DNA from 3 places in the Allobosea sp. 05T422_2 genome. Region 2 is predicted to be linked to each of the others. Evidence: predicted binding sites of a transcription regulator. Region 2 holds the regulator's gene; each other region holds the start of a gene.

Region 1 (5,423 bases), on a different contig from region 2:
CAAGCGCCGCGGTCGGCAAGGGCCACAGGGCCTCGCTCTCCCCGTCCGGCGGCACGATGCCGCCGCGCCCATAGCGCGCGACACCCCAGGCGGMGCGCGCCGTCCCGGCAATGGCGGCGCGCAGCGTAAAGCCCTGTCGTTTCAGCCGAAGCAGGCAGTCGCGGCCAAGCGCGGCCTCGCCGCCAAAGAGATGGGTGCAGCCCGAGATATCGAGCAGCAATCCATCCTCGCCATCGAGCGCGACCAGCGGTGTATAGCGGTCGCACCAGTCGGCAACGGCGTAGAGCAGGGCCGCATCGGCCGCCCTGTCCTCCTCGACCACGACCAGCCGCGGGATCATCGCCCGCGCATCGGCCAGCGCCATGGTCGCATGAAGGCCGAGACGTTCGGCTTCGACATCGAGGCTCGTCAGCCGGAAGGCGCCCTTCGCCTTGCCCACCACAACAAGAGGACCAGGATCATCCGCTGGCCCGCCGGGCTGCGGGCCAGGCCTCTGCGATATTGCCCGAACGGATGCGCCCTGGCTGCGTCTGATCCGGTCGATGGGCAGGCGCGGGAACCAGAGCGACAGGAAGCGGCTCGCGGAAGCTATACGCATGACTGTCCCACTCCATCACCCACTGCCCTGTCGCCCCATGCCGGTTGCGCAGCACCGTGACCGCAAAACTCGGCCGGCCCGGCCCATGCGCTCTCATCCGCCCCTCCGAAGGCGCCGCCGAAACCGACCAGCGGATCGTCGCCGCGCTTGGAGCAGGACTGCTTCCCAGCCGCAGGAGAAAAGCCGTCGCGCCGGCATCCCGCGCCGCCAGGACGAGACGCCGGCTGGCCGTGAGATCGAGGCAGGCCGGCGCACCTTCGAGCTCGATCACCACCGCGCCGATACCCGAGCGCGGGTCATTGCCGCGCGGAAAGGCGTCGCCCGCCGCCTTCAGCACGGCAAGCGGATCGCGCCCCCGCACCGCAAGCACCCGGTCGGGATCGAGCCCGAACGCTGCAAGCCCCGGCGCATAGAGTTCGCCCCCTTCCGCGCCGGCGGAATCCTGCCGCAGCCAGACGACCGGCCGCCGCTCCAGCCGCGCGATCAGCCCGGCGACGAAGCCCGTCGCCGCCGGAGCCTGATGCGCCGCAGCCACGATCTCGTGCAGGGCATGGCGGCGCAGCGGCCCCAGCGCCGCATCGGCCGCCGCGTGGCCAAGGCTGAAGCTCGCCTCCCCGCCCAGCGAGACGGAGACGCTTTCCAAACCGGCAATGCTTCGCCGCAGCGCGGCGACGGCATGATCGCTCACGTCTTGGCACTCCAAATGTTCCTATTTTGTTCTTTATGACTCCGCCGCCTCAGACGAGTCAACAGCCTCCGTGACGCCCCGCCCCATAGCCCCCGATCCTGCTGTCACGGCCCTGTCATCTGTCGCCGATACCGGTTTGCGCACTGCAAGAGAGCATGAGCTCCGGACTGCGCCTCGCCCATGTCCGGATGTCGCCATGCTCGCTCCTCGATGGGAAGACCGTTCATGCTGCGTATCGAAGGCCTGACCAAGCGCTTCAGCGGCAAAGCCGCCGTGGACAATGTCTCGCTGTCGATCCCGAAGGGCGAAATGGTCGGCGTCATCGGCCGCTCCGGCGCCGGCAAGTCGACCCTGCTGCGCATGATCAACCGCTTGGCGGAGCCGAGTTCCGGCCGCCTGATCAGCGACGAGCGCGATGTCACCGCATTGAAGGGCCCCGAACTGCGCGCCTGGCGTCGCGACACCGCGATGATCTTCCAGCAGTTCAATCTCGTCGGCCGCCTCGACGTGCTGACCAATGTCCTGCTTGGCCGGCTCAATCACCGCTCGGCCTTCCTGACGCTGGTGAAGAGCTTCTCGCCGGACGACAAGATCCGCGCCATCGCCGCACTCGAGCGTCTCGACATGGGCCATCTTCTGGCCCAGCGCGCCGAGACCCTCTCGGGCGGCCAGCAGCAGCGCGTCGCGATCGCCCGCGCCCTGGTCCAGGAGCCGAAGGTCATTCTCGCCGACGAGCCGATCGCTTCGCTCGATCCGCGCAACACCCAGGTCGTGATGGATGCGCTCTTCCGCATTAATCGCGAGGACGGCATCACCGTGATCTGCAATCTGCATGATCTCGATATCGCGGCGAAATATTGCGACCGACTGATCGGCATGGCCGCAGGCAAGGTCGTGTTCGACGACGTGCCGCAGGCGCTGACCCGCGAGATCGCGGCCGAACTTTACGGCATCGAGGCCAAGGATGCCGGCGCCGAGGCGCTCGACGCGCTCGATGCCATCGCCATCGCCGAAGCCAAGCGCGCCAAGCAGACCGCGGCCTGAGCCGAGTTCAAGCCCGGCCAGGACCGCTCACACCTGAAAAGACCGCCAACAGCCTTCAACAGGAGCAAACCATGCTGACCCGTCGTCATACCCTCACGCTCGCCGCCGCCGGCCTGGCCGCGACGCTCGCCGCTCCCGCCTTCGCGCAGGACTGGAAAGCCAAGTATCCGGAGCTGATCTTCGCCATCATCCCGTCCGAGAACGCGTCTGGCGTCGTCGAGCGCTACACCCCCTTCGTCAACTACCTCGCGAAGGAACTCGGCACCAAGGTGACGCTGCGCATCGCCAACGACTATGCCGCGATCATCGAAGGCCAGCGCGCCGGCAACATCCATATCGGCATGTACGGCCCCGCCTCCTTCGCCCGCGCCCGCATGACCGGCGCCAAGGTCGATGCCTTCGCGATCGAGACCAATCTCGACGGCACCAAGGGCTACCACTCCGTCTTCTACGTGAAGAAGGACTCGCCCTATCAGAAGGTCGAGGACCTGAAGGGCAAGAATCTCGGCCTCGTCGATCCCAATTCCACCTCTGGCAACAATGTGCCGCGCTTCGTGCTCGACGGCATGAAGATCGAGCCCGAGACCTTCTTCGGCAAGGTCGTCTATACCGGCAGCCACGAGAACGCGGTCATCGCGCTCGGCCAGGGCACCGTCGACATCGCCGCCAACTGGTGGAACGACGAGCAGGAATCCAACCTGCAGCGCATGGCCCGCAAGAACATGGTCAAGGCCGACGATTTCCGGATCATCTACAAGTCCGAGCAGATCGTGAACTCGCCGATGGCCTATCTTTCCGACCTGCCGGAGCCGCTCAAGGCCTCGATCCGCGACGCCGTCCTCAACCTCGCCACCAAGGACAAGGTCGCCTTCGACAAGATCTATGAAGGCAAGCAGGGCCCGCTCGTCGCGGTCGACAACAAGGCCTACGACCCGATCATCGAACTGAACAAGTTCGTCGACGCGCTCCGCAAGAAGAAGTCTTCGTAAGCGCTTACCCGCCGACCGTCATGGCCAGGTTTATCCCGGCCATGACGGAGTGGCGTCCCGCCGCGACTGGCGAACCCCGCGACGGAACCAACATGACCCTGACGATCGATCGCAACGACCCCACCATTCGCGGCCATGCCGATCTCTATCGGCGCGAGATGGGCGCAAAGCGCCGCCAGGCCCTGCTCGGCGCCGCCATCTTCATCGCCTGCGTCACCCTCTCCGCGATCGGCTCGGAGGTCGATCTCGCGAAATTCGCCGCAAACGCCTGGCGTTTCCCGAAATACATCCTCGAGACCCTGCCGACCCTGCACCTCGCCACGCTCGGTGCCGATCTCAAGGAATGGTACTGGGGCCTGAACGGCTGGCTGAAACTGCTCTGGCAAACCCTGTTGATTGCCTATGTCGGMACCGTGCTGGGCGCCGTCGGCGGCTTCCTGCTCTGCTTTTCCGCCGCCGCCAATCTCGGCCGTGCCGGCTGGCTGCGCTGGGCCACCCGCCGATTCCTCGAATTCTGCCGCACCGTGCCGGAGATCGTCTTCGCGCTGATCTTCGWCATCGCCTTCGGCCTCGGCCCGCTGCCGGGCGTGCTCGCCATCGCGATCCACACCATGGGCGCAATGGGCAAGCTCTTCTCCGAGGTGGTCGAGAACATCGACATGAAGCCGGTCGACGGCCTCACCGCGACGGGCGCGGGCTGGTGGCAGACGATCCGCTTCGCCGTCGTCCCGCAGGTGCTCTCCAATTTCGCCAGCTACGCGCTGCTGCGTTTCGAGATCAATGTCCGCGGCGCCTCGATCATGGGCTTCGTCGGGGCCGGTGGCATTGGCCAGGATCTGATCGAGGCCATCCGCAAATTCTACTTCACCGATGTCAGCGCCATCCTGCTGCTGATCATCGTCACCGTCATGCTGATCGACTACGGCACCGAGCGTCTGCGCCACGCCCTGCTCAGCCTGGAGCACCGCTCATGAGCCTCGCCCTCAACGCCACCGAGCGCGCCGATCTCGTCCGTCGCCATCAAGGCGCCATCGACGGCTCGCTGAAGACACGCCTGACCACCATCGCGGTCGTTGCCGCCCTGCTCGGCCTCTTCCTCTATGGCCTGACCACACTGGAAGTCTCGTTCTGGAAGATCATCACCGGCATCGGCAATCTCGGCACATTCGTCGTGCTGATGCTGCCGCCGGATCCCGGCTCTGCGGCCCGCGCCGTGATCTTCGTGAAAGCGCTGTTCGAGACCATCGCCATCGCCTTTCTCGGCACCATCCTCGCCGCGATCCTCGCCTTCCCGCTCGGCTTCCTCGCAGCCAAGAACGTCGTCGCCAACCGCGTCATCCATTTCCTGGCGCGCCGCTCGCTCGACACCGTGCGCGGCGTCGATGCCCTGATCTGGGCCCTGATCTGGGTCAATGTCGTAGGCCTCGGCCCCTTCGCCGGCATGCTCGCAATCATGACCAGCGATCTCGGCGCCTTCGGCAAGCTCTATTCGGAAGCGATCGAATCCGCCGACCGCAAGCCCGTCGAGGGCGTGACCTCCTCCGGCGGCGGCAAGCTCCACGAGATCCGCTTCGGCCTGATCCCGCAGGTGTTGCCGGTCATCGCCAGCCAGGTGCTCTACTATATCGAGTCGAACACCCGCTCCTCGACCATCATCGGCATTGTCGGCGCCGGCGGCATCGGCCTCTATCTCGCCGAGACCATCCGCACCCTGGAATGGCAACAGGTCTCGTTCCTGATCCTGCTCGTGCTTGCCGCCGTGACCGCGATCGACTTCCTGTCCAGCAAGCTGCGCTTCGCTATCATCGGCAAAAGGGCCATCTGACGGACTGGCTCGTCATATGGCCCGGGCCTGCCCCGACCATTCGCACCTCGCCGGGAGCACGAGCGGCTGCCCTCACTCCGTGAACGGCTCGACCACCATTTCCATCCGCTCGCCGGCAAAGATGCCGTCGACCAGATGGATCGGGGTCAGGTCAGGCAGCGCGTCGACAGCCGCGGAGAGCATGACCGCGGCGCCGGGCTCGATCCTGAGCAGCAACGCCTCGCGCTCGCTGGCGAGCCGCGCCGAAAGCCGTGTCGAGAGTCGCACATAATCCGGGAT
Region 2 (5,423 bases):
GCCCTGATCGGACCGTCGGGCTGCGGCAAGTCGACCCTGCTGCGCATTTTCAACCGGATCTACTCGCTTTATCCCGAGCAGCGCGCCACCGGCGAGATCCTGCTCGACGGCCGCAACGTCATCAGCAACGATATCGATGTGAACGAGCTGCGCTCGCGCGTCGGCATGGTGTTCCAGAAGCCGACGCCCTTCCCGATGTCGATCTACGACAATGTCGCATTCGGCATCCGCCTCTACGAGAAGCCACCGAAATCCGAGCTCGATGACCGCGTCGAGGGTGCGCTGCGCCGTTCCGCGCTCTGGGACGAGGTCAAGGACAAGCTGAAGACCTCCGGCATGGGCCTGTCCGGCGGCCAGCAGCAGCGCCTCTGCATTGCGCGGACCATTGCCCAGAAGCCGGAAGTCATCCTGTTCGACGAGCCGACCTCGGCGCTCGATCCGATCTCGACCGGCAAGATCGAGGACCTGCTCGAGCAGCTCAAGACCGACTTCACCATCGTCATCGTCACCCACAACATGCAGCAGGCGGCGCGTATCTCGCAGTACACCGCCTTCATGTATCTCGGTGAGGTGATCGAATTCGACGCCACCAACACCATCTTCATGAACCCGCACAAGAAGCAGACGCAGGACTACGTCACCGGCCGCTTCGGCTGAACCGGCGCCCAGCCTTCCAACTGCTTTGCCGACAAAGGATACGCCGCGATGACTGATCACATCGTCCGCTCATATGATGCCGATCTCGAGGGGATCCGCCGCAGCCTGGCCGAGATGGGGGGCATGTCGGAGCGCATGCTCGGCGATTCGACAGTCGCCCTGGTGCGCCGCGACACCGGGCTGGCACAGAAGGTCATCAGCGCCGACCAGCGCCTCGACAATCTGCAGCGCGAGGTAGAGGAGAAGGCGGTGCTCACCATCGCCCGGCGCCAGCCGCTCGCCAACGACCTGCGCGAGCTGATCTCCGCCATCCGCATCGCCGCCGATATCGAGCGTGTCGGCGATCTCGCCAAGAATATCGCCAAGCGCGCGGTCGCCATCTCCGGCCAGTTCCAGCCGCCGTCGCGCGCGGTCGTCGGCCTCGAGCATATGAGCCGCCTGGTTCAGGCCCAGCTCAAGGACGTGCTCGACGCTTACGCCGTCAGCAACGAGCAGAAGGCCATGGAGGTCTGGCGCCGCGACGATGAGATCGACGCGCTCTATACCTCGCTCTTCCGCGAGCTGCTCACCTATATGATGGAAGACCCGCGCAACATCACCTTCTGCACGCATCTCCTGTTCTGCGCCAAGAATGTCGAGCGCATCGGCGACCACACCACCAACATCGCCGAGACGATCCACTATCTCGTCACGGGCGAAGCCTTGGACGCAGCCCGCCCGAAGCTCGACACGACCAATATCCTTCTGGACGCCGCCACCGGTGAGTGACCGGCGCCCGACACCTTTGGGACCGAGTGAGACATGCCTGCACGCATCCTGATCGTTGAGGACGAAGAGCCGCTGACCCTGTTGCTGCGCTACAATCTCGAAGCCGAGGGCTTCGAGGTCGACAGCGTCGCGCGTGGCGACGATGCCGAGCTGCATCTGCGCGATCATACGCCGGACCTCGTGCTGCTCGACTGGATGCTGCCGGGCCTTTCCGGCATCGAGCTCTGCCGGAGGCTGCGGACCCGTCGCGATACCGAGCGGGTGCCGATCATCATGCTCACCGCCCGCGGCGAGGAAACCGAGCGTGTGCGCGGCCTCGCCACCGGGGCCGACGACTATGTCGTCAAGCCGTTCTCGCTGCCCGAGCTGATCGCCCGCATCCAGGCGTTGCTACGCCGCGCCAAGCCGGGTCATGTCGCCGGCCTGTTGGCCGCCGGCGATCTCGAACTCGACCGCACCACCCGCCGTGTCCGCCGCTCAGGCAGCGAGCTGCATCTCGGCCCGACCGAGTTCCGCCTGCTCGAATTCCTGATGCAGGCGCCGGGGCGGGTCTATTCCCGGGCCCAGCTGCTCGACGCGGTCTGGGGCCGCGACGTCTATATCGACGAGCGCACCGTCGACGTCCATGTCGGCCGGCTGCGCAAGGCGATCACTCCTGACAACGCCAAGGACCCGCTGCGGACCGTGCGCGGTGCCGGCTATGCCTTCGACGAGACCTTTGCGCGGAGCTGAGACTTGGATCATCGGGGACTTGGATCATCGGGCCGGATATCGAATCCGCCCGACGATCTAACCGTCTATGGTTGCATCGGCCTTCCCGAAAACCGCAATCCACCTTTCGGGCCGATACCCTAGCGCGGCCCTGCGATAATAATCGCCGCGCCGGCGAGGCAGATCAGCCCACCGATAATGTCCCAGCGGTCGGGGCGAAAGCCTTCCACGGCCCAGAGCCAGGCGAGCGAACTGACGATGTAGACGCCGCCATAGGCGGCATAGGCCCGTCCGGCGGCTTCGCTCTCCGCCAGCGTCAGCAGCCAGGCGAACAGGGCGAGCGAAAACAGTCCGGGTACGAGCCACCAGATGGGCTTGTCGAGCCGGAGCCAGCCCCAGAACGCGAAACAGCCGGCGATTTCGAGAATGGCTGCGCCGAAATAGGCGGCGATGGTCGGCATGGTTCGTCCCTGTCGATGGCCTTCGGGGCGGGATTACCCTTGACCGCAGGGCGCGCTGACGGCAAGCCGGACCGATGCCCACACATCACGTCGCCATTATTGGAGCAGGGCCCTCCGGGCTGATCGCGGCCGAGCGCCTTGCGGCAGCCGGGGACACCGTCACGATCTACGATCGCATGCCCTCGCCGGCCCGCAAATTCCTGCTGGCCGGGCGCGGCGGATTGAACCTTACCCATTCCGAACCGCTCGACAGGTTCCTGCCCCGCTATCGCGATGCGCAAGCCTGGCTGGAGCCGGCCATTCGCGCCTTCCCGCCACAATCCCTGCGCGACTGGGCCGATGCGCTCGGGCAGGACACGTTCGTCGGCAGCAGCGGCCGCGTCTTCCCGCGCGCCATGAAGGCCTCGCCCCTGCTGCGGGCATGGCTGCGCCGGCTCGATGGTCTCGGCGTCGCCTTCGCGCCTGGGCAGCGCTGGACCGGCTGGAGCGAAGCGGGAGCTCTGACGTTCCGGAGCCGCGATGGCGCCGATGTCGAGGCGCGGCCCGACGCGACGCTGCTCGCGCTCGGCGGTGCGAGCTGGCCACGGCTGGGTTCGGATGGTGGCTGGGCACCCTTGTTGGCGGCGCGCGGCGTTGCGATCGCGCCGCTGCGCCCGGCCAATGGCGGTTTCACGGTCGATTGGTCCCAGACCATGCGAGAGCGTTTTGCCGGAGTACCGTTGAAGCGCATCGTCCTGAGCTTCGGCGGCCAATCCGTGCCCGGCGAGGCGATGATCGATGCGACGGGTCTGGAAGGCGGCGCGGTCTATGCACTCTCTGCCCCGATTCGCGAGACGATCCTGCGCGAGGGCAGGGCGGTCATCACCATCGATCTGAGGCCCGATCACGAGGCGGCACTGCTGGTCCAGCGCCTCGCGCATCGTCGCAAGGGCGTGACGCTGAGCAATCATCTGCGCAAGGCTGCAGGTCTTGCTCCATCCGCGATTGCGCTGCTGCGCGAAGCGGCGAAGGGGCCACTCCCCGAAGACGCGGAGAGGCTGGCCGCACTGATCAAGGCCGCGCCTCTGGTGCTCACCGGTCTCAGACCGATCGAGCGGGCGATCTCCACCGCCGGTGGCGTCGCCGCGGCCGAGGTCGAGGAAGGCTTCATGCTGAAACGCTTGCCCGGTACCTTTGTCGCAGGCGAGATGCTGGATTGGGAGGCGCCGACCGGCGGCTATCTGCTGCAGGCCTGTTTCGCGACCGGAGTCGCAGCTGCAGCAGGGATTCAGGCCTGGCTCGCGGATAGCTGAACGATCGCCTCAGGAGATCGCGATGATCTCGACCGCCTCAGTGCCGATGCTGACGCTCTCGCCAATGCCCTTGCCCATCAGCGCGCTCGCCAACGGCGCGACATAGGGCAGCGTTCCGTGTGCCGGATCGGCCTCGTCCTCGCCGACCAGCCGCCAGTTCTGCTCGCGCCCATCGGCCCGGCGGATCGTCACTGTCGAGCCGAAGCGGACGATGTCGTGCCTTTCCTGCGCAGGGGCCAGCTTGGCGCTGGCGCGCCGCGCCGCCCAGTAGCGGAACTCGCGCCGCGTCTGAGCGATCTCGGTGCGGTCGCCTCCGGCCAGCGCCGCCGCGTGTTCGTCATGCCAGCGCGCCAGCTGGGCCTCGATCTGTGCGAGCCCCTCAGGCGTCACGAGGTTCGGGTGAGGCGAGACTGGCCGGTCCGGCAGCTCGTCCAGGGTCCCTCTTTCCTCTGCTTCCTTGACGAAGGCGCGAGTCATTCTGGCCTCCTCCTATTGATCTCGGCACATCCGGCGAACCGGACCACAGCTTTCAGTGTTACGTCCTCACGACTGCTTGCGATGCAGCGCCAACCCGATGCTGGAATCTGAAGCGGCGATCACTTGGAGATGGGGATCAGGCACTGCCGAAGACAAGACCCGAACAGTCTACACCCCCGTGTCCGGCCGCACCATCAAGAGCAGAGCCATCGCGCGCTGCCCCTGGCCCCCGATCACGAGCGCAGTCCCGTTCCCAAGGGGGCAGCCGATGCCGGAAGAGCGCCGCGCTTGCGTCGGGCCGTCCGTCGCGGCCACCTTGATCCTGAGTTGCGAGACCCGACGGCGATCGTTGCGCGCGCAGGCTTCGATTGACTGACGTATAGCCCAATGATTATGAATGCAGATCAATAGCCAGAGAGTTATGCGTTGTGATCCGTGCAGACACACCGTGCTCTCCAAGACGTTTACCGGCCGGCCCAGCCTCTTCGAGAGGTTGCGCTGCGATCTCGAGCAGACGGTTGGCCCGATCCCAGAAGCGAGAGTTCCGGAGAGAAGGGAAGATCATGAGCCAGAGCGAGTCCCAGAACGAAAACTCCCCGTCTCGGATGATCGACGAGCGGATCACCGAGCTGGGCGACTGGCGAGGCAAGATGCTCTCCCAGCTCCGCGTATGGATCAGGCAAGCCGATCCTGAGGTGGTAGAGGAGTGGAAATGGCGAGGGGTTCCGGTGTGGTCCCACGACGGATTGATCTGCACTGGGGAGACCTACAAGAGCGTCGTCAAAATGACCTTTGCCAAGGGGGCCTCACTCGACGACCCATCGGGCCTCTTCAATTCCAGTCTGGATGGCAACACCAGGCGGGCCATCGACATCCACGAGGGTGAGACGATTGACGAAGGGGCATTGAAGGCTCTCATTCGCGCAGCCGTGACCCTCAACATGTCCGGCGGCTGCGGCAAGACCAAGTCCCGCGGATAAGCCTCGCTCCGTCTCGATATGCGCCGGCGCGCGATGAAAGCCGGACTTGCATCGCGCCCACCCCCGGGACCGCTTCA
Region 3 (4,888 bases), on a different contig from region 2:
GCTTGCCTGATCGGCATCGCCGCCCATACGCCCGGCGGGTTGGGAGTCTTCGAGGCGACGATGCTCGTCGCGCTCAACCGACTGCCCTATGGTCATGTGCTTGGAGCCTTGCTGCTCTTCCGCATCATCTACTACCTGCTGCCCTTCATCCTGGCGCTGGTGATGCTGGCGCTGCACGAAATGATCCGCCGCATTAAGCGCCACGATATCTAGGGTGCCGCCCCTTCAGATCATCTGACCTGATCTCGTATCCGGTCAGATGATCCGACTGCTGTGATTGCCGCGTCTTTCTCGAAAGCCGACGCTTTAGCGGCTGCTGCGCGCTGCGTAGGCGACCTGGCGGCTGCTGCGCTTGTGCCCATACCAGGAGGCCTCGCGCGCGCCGACATCCGCATGGACGATGCCGTTCGAATAGGAACCGACGCCGCCGGTGCTCGCGAGGGCCTTGGCGGCAGCGACCGCGCTGCGTGTAGAGGCGGCTAGTGGCCTGAAGTCGATCGCCTTTCCGCTATAATGCTGCGAGTTCCGGGCATGGCGACCGCCGCAGGTCGAGGTGATCTTGATCGGGCCGATCTTGGCGACCAACTCGCTGATCATCGCCAGGGTTTCCGGTTTGAGGCAGCCCAACCCCTTCACTTGCGGTTGGAAGGAAACCTTGCCGGCGGGGACATTGGCTTGGGCGGTCGCAGGGAGGCATACTGCAACGCATGCAGCCAAGATAAAATGACGCATAAAAGACTCAACAAGACTAGGGAGAATGGAAGGCTCAAGCCACCAAATTCTTGGTCTGGCTGACCAGTTCCATGTCCGAATAGTGTCCGTAGAAGGCCAAAAGATGGCTGGCCATGCCGATGGTCATCGTTACATCGATTGAGCATCATTATCAGTAGCCTTTCCAAGTCCGATGTTGTCTCAATAAAACGATGATAATTGGCTGAAAATACATTCTTGATCTGAGCGAGAGCGGCCGGTCGCAATTCCGATCATGGTCGAGACAGCCTCGGCCTCCGCGGCGCCCGGCGCGTCGCCGATAGTGACCACCCAAGCGCGCTTCGTTCCTGCTGAGATCCTGGATGGCGTGGATTTCGCCCAGTGTCGCCGCGCGCTGTGGGGGGCCTCGCAAGTGCGGGGGGCATCTCGCCCGGAGCGATTGGCAGAGCGCGTGCCAGCCCCTATGAGGGCGCCAGCTTCCTCCTGATAGGCATGTTCACATGGTCGATGTCGTCGATCCCCACGCGCCGGCCACTGCAGCGCTGATCGAGGCGCTGGGTTCCGCCGTGGTGCTGCTCGATGCGCAAGGGGTGGCGCAGGCACTGAGCCCAGCGATGCGCGCGCTCATTCCGGCGCTCGAACGCGGCCAGTCGCTCACGCTCGTCCTGCGCGACCCCGACCTGATCGACGCGATCGAGCAGGTTTCGCGCCGTGGAGGGCGCCGGGTCATCGAGTTGGTCGAGCGCGTGCCGGTCGAGCGCACATTCCGCATCCACATCGCAGCTTTGACCGGCGGCGTCTGGCGTAATCCCGTGGTGCTGACCTTCGAGGATCTGAGTGAGCTGCGCGTCACGGAACGCATGCGCGTCGATTTCGTGGCGAATGCCAGCCACGAACTGCGCACGCCGCTCGCCTCCCTTCTCGGCTTCGTCGAGACCCTGCAGGGACCGGCGCGCAACGATACCGGCGCGCGCGACCGCTTTCTCGCCATCATGCGCGAACAGGGTCTGCGCATGGCGCGGTTGGTCMACGATCTGCTTTCGCTCTCGCGCATCGAGCTGCGCGCCCATCTCGCGCCGGACACGCCTGTCGATCTCTCCGCGATTTCGCGCGAGATCGTCGACTCGCTCACCCTGATGGCACGCGAGCGCAAGGTGGCGTTGAAGCTCGAGACGCCGACCCAGCCGGTCCAAGTCGCGGGGGACCGCGACGAGTTGCTGCGGCTGATGGAGAACCTCGTCGAGAACGCCATCAAATATGGCCGTGAGGGCGGCGTGGTTGCAATCAATGTGGTCGAGGGCGCGAGCGAAGCCAGCGTCAGCGTTCGTGACGACGGGCCAGGCATCCCGCCCGAGCATCTGCCCCGCCTCACCGAACGCTTCTATCGTGTCGACACGGCCGCGAGCCGCGAGGCCGGCGGCACGGGCCTTGGTCTCGCCATCGTCAAGCACATCGTGTTACGCCATCGCGGCCGTCTCACCATCGAGAGCGAGTACGGCAAGGGCGCCCTCTTCAAGGCGATCCTGCCGCGCCTCGGCGCGATGATGCGGAGCCCGTCCTGACCAATGTGACGGCGAACGTGACGGTCTGTCATCTGTCTGTCACATGGAAGGTGTTCTAGCGGGGCTGCTAAAGACTGCGACCCAGACGAGGACTCCTCTAATGCGCAAAATTCTCATTCTCGCGGCTGCGACGATCGGCTTGGCCGGCGTTGCCCAGGCCGCCGACATTACCGGCGCGGGCGCGACCTTCCCTTTCCCGATCTACTCGAAATGGGCTGAAGCTTATAAGAAGGAGACCAATATCGGTCTCAACTATCAGTCGATCGGCTCAGGCGGCGGTATCCGGCAGATCAAGGCCAAGACGGTTGCGTTCGGCGCGACCGATGCCCCGCTCAAGGGCGAGGACCTGACCAAGGACGGCCTGATCCAGTTCCCGACCGTCATGGGTGGCGTCGTTCCGGCCGTCAACATTGCCGGCGTCGAGCCGGGCAAGCTGAAGCTCACCGGCGCGATCATCGCCGACATCTATCAGGGCACCATCAAGAAGTGGAACGATCCCAAGATCGTCGCCATCAATGCCGGCCTGACCCTGCCTGACGCCAACATCAACCCGGTCTATCGTTCGGACGGCTCGGGCACGACCTTCGTCTTCACCGACTATCTCTCGCGCGTTTCGCCGGACTGGAAGTCGAAGATCGGCACCAACACGGCCGTGCAGTGGCCGGTCGGCATCGGCGGCAAGGGCAATGAGGGCGTCTCGGCCTCCGTCAAGCAGGTCGCGAACTCGATCGGCTATGTCGAGTACGCCTATGCCAAGCAGAACAAACTGGCCCATGCGCTGGTCGAGAACGCCGACGGCCAGTTCCCGGCTCCGGACGACAAGTCCTTCCAGGCCGCTGCCGCCAATGCGAACTGGAACGAGGCTCCCGGCTTCGGCATCTCGTTGAACAACCAGAAGGGCGCCCAGGCCTGGCCGATCACCTCCGCCACCTTCCTGCTCGTCCATGCCAAGCCGGAGAAGCCCGAAGAGGTGCAGTCCGCGCTGAAATTCGTCGACTGGGCCTTCAAGAACGGCGACAAGCTCGCGCTCGATCTCGACTACGTGCCGCTCCCGGCCAACGTCAAGGATCAGGTCCGCGCCGCCTGGAAGGGCGCCACCGACCCGGCTGGCAAGCCGATCTTCTGATCCATGCTATGACGCGAGGCGGGTTGTTCCCGCCTCGCGTTCGACTTTGTGAGACCCGTTTCCTCGTGCTTCTTATGCGACCGGAGTAACCACGGATGGCTGCCGTGACAGACCAGATGGCCGCGCCCGGCGCGCCCGCCATTCGCCGCACTCCAAAGGGCACCTTCGACATTGTCTTCCGCAATGCCAGCCGGGCCGCCGCGCTCTTCGTGCTGGTGCTGCTCGCGGGCATCATCGCCTCGATGATCATCGGCGGCTGGCCCGCCTTCCGCGAATTCGGCCTTGGTTTCATCACGTCCAGCGTCTGGGACACCCAGAACGAGCAGTATGGCGCCTGGCCTGCCATCGTAGGCACCTTGTCGACCGCGCTGATCGCGCTGGTCCTTGGCGTGCCGCTCTCGCTCGGCATCGCCGTCTACCTCACCCAGCTCGCGCCGCCCTGGTTCAAGCGCCCGGTCTCGACGACGATCGAGCTGCTCGCCGCCGTGCCCTCGATCATTTACGGCATGTGGGGTCTCTTCGTTTTCGTGCCGCTCTTCGCGGCCTATGTGCAGATCCCGGTCTCGAACATCGTCGAAGGCATTCCGCTGGTCGGCACCGTGCTGTATTCGCGCTCGCCCTCGGGGCTCGGCATCCTGACGGCCGGCATCATCCTCGCCTTCATGATCATCCCCTTCATCGCCTCGATCACCCGCGACATGCTGGAGCAGATCCCGTCCGTGCTGCGTGAGAGCGCCTATGGCATCGGCGCCACGACCTGGGAGGTCGTGCGCCATGTGCTGGTGCCGCAGGCCGGCGTCTCGATCATCGGCGCGATCATGCTCGGTCTTGGCCGCGCGCTTGGCGAGACCATGGCGGTGACCTTCGTCGTCGGCAATGCCAACCGGCTTTCGGCCTCGATCATGGACCCCGGCTCGACCATTGCCTCGCGCATCGCCAACGAATTCAACGAGGCGATGGGCCTGCAGCTCAACGCGCTGATCGCGCTCGGCTGCATCCTCTTCTTCGTCACCTTCGTCGTCCTCGTGATCGCGCGTATCCTTGTCGCGCGCGTCAAGTCCTTCTGAGCGGAGCCTGGCCATGAACAGCGCCGTCACCCCGCCCGCAACGACGCCTCATCAGGTCTGGGGCCGCGTCCGCCCCGCGCGCCGCACCGCGGATCGGGCGATGAAGATCATCGCCACCAGCTTCACCCTTCTCGCCATCTTCGTGCTGTTCTGGATTCTCGGCATGCTGCTCGTGAAGGGGATCGGCGGGCTCTCCGTCGCGACCTTCACCCAGGTGACGCCCGGTCCCGGCAGCGAGGGGGGCGGCCTTGCCAACGCCATTGTCGGCTCGATCGTGCTGACCTTCCTCGGCATCGCCGTGGCGACGCCGGTGGGCGTGCTCGCCGGCACCTACCTTGCCGAATACGGCAAGGGCTCCAAGCTCGCGGACCTGATCCGTTTCATCAACGACATCCTGCTCTCGGCGCCGTCGATCCTGATCG

The links. The regulator PhoB, encoded in region 2, activates phosphate uptake and scavenging genes when phosphate is short. The targets are predictions, from matches to a motif close to TGTCATNNANCTGTCAT.
Region 1: a site for PhoB is predicted at 1,389-1,405, ahead of phnC (phosphonate ABC transporter ATP-binding protein). Genes of this name have one in related genera too.
Region 3: a site for PhoB is predicted at 2,300-2,316, ahead of pstS (phosphate ABC transporter substrate-binding protein PstS). Genes of this name have one in related genera too.

The regions. Positions count from the first base shown of each region.
Region 1 covers NZ_JBFTLD010000010.1:9,510-14,932, reverse strand. The annotation lists gene AC1DJT_RS03485 (Y-family DNA polymerase) at 1-439, opposite strand, end outside; gene AC1DJT_RS03480 (ImuA family protein) at 459-1,286, opposite strand; gene phnC (phosphonate ABC transporter ATP-binding protein) at 1,512-2,330, shown strand; gene phnD (phosphonate ABC transporter substrate-binding protein) at 2,402-3,319, shown strand; gene phnE (phosphonate ABC transporter, permease protein PhnE) at 3,412-4,293, shown strand; gene phnE (phosphonate ABC transporter, permease protein PhnE) at 4,290-5,144, shown strand; gene phnF (phosphonate metabolism transcriptional regulator PhnF) at 5,217-5,423, opposite strand, start outside.
Region 2 covers NZ_JBFTLD010000067.1:20,055-25,477, reverse strand. The annotation lists gene pstB (phosphate ABC transporter ATP-binding protein PstB) at 1-657, shown strand, start outside; gene phoU (phosphate signaling complex protein PhoU) at 706-1,425, shown strand; gene phoB (phosphate regulon transcriptional regulator PhoB) at 1,459-2,157, shown strand; gene AC1DJT_RS14300 (YnfA family protein) at 2,277-2,597, opposite strand; gene AC1DJT_RS14295 (TIGR03862 family flavoprotein) at 2,672-3,889, shown strand; gene greA (transcription elongation factor GreA) at 3,899-4,366, opposite strand; gene AC1DJT_RS14285 (DUF1801 domain-containing protein) at 4,930-5,346, shown strand.
Region 3 covers NZ_JBFTLD010000360.1:469-5,356, forward strand. The annotation lists partial or broken gene AC1DJT_RS33790 (lysylphosphatidylglycerol synthase domain-containing protein) at 1-213, shown strand, start outside; gene AC1DJT_RS33795 (hypothetical protein) at 307-597, opposite strand; gene AC1DJT_RS33800 (ATP-binding protein) at 1,212-2,273, shown strand; gene pstS (phosphate ABC transporter substrate-binding protein PstS) at 2,374-3,399, shown strand; gene pstC (phosphate ABC transporter permease subunit PstC) at 3,495-4,466, shown strand; partial or broken gene pstA (phosphate ABC transporter permease PstA) at 4,480-4,888, shown strand, end outside.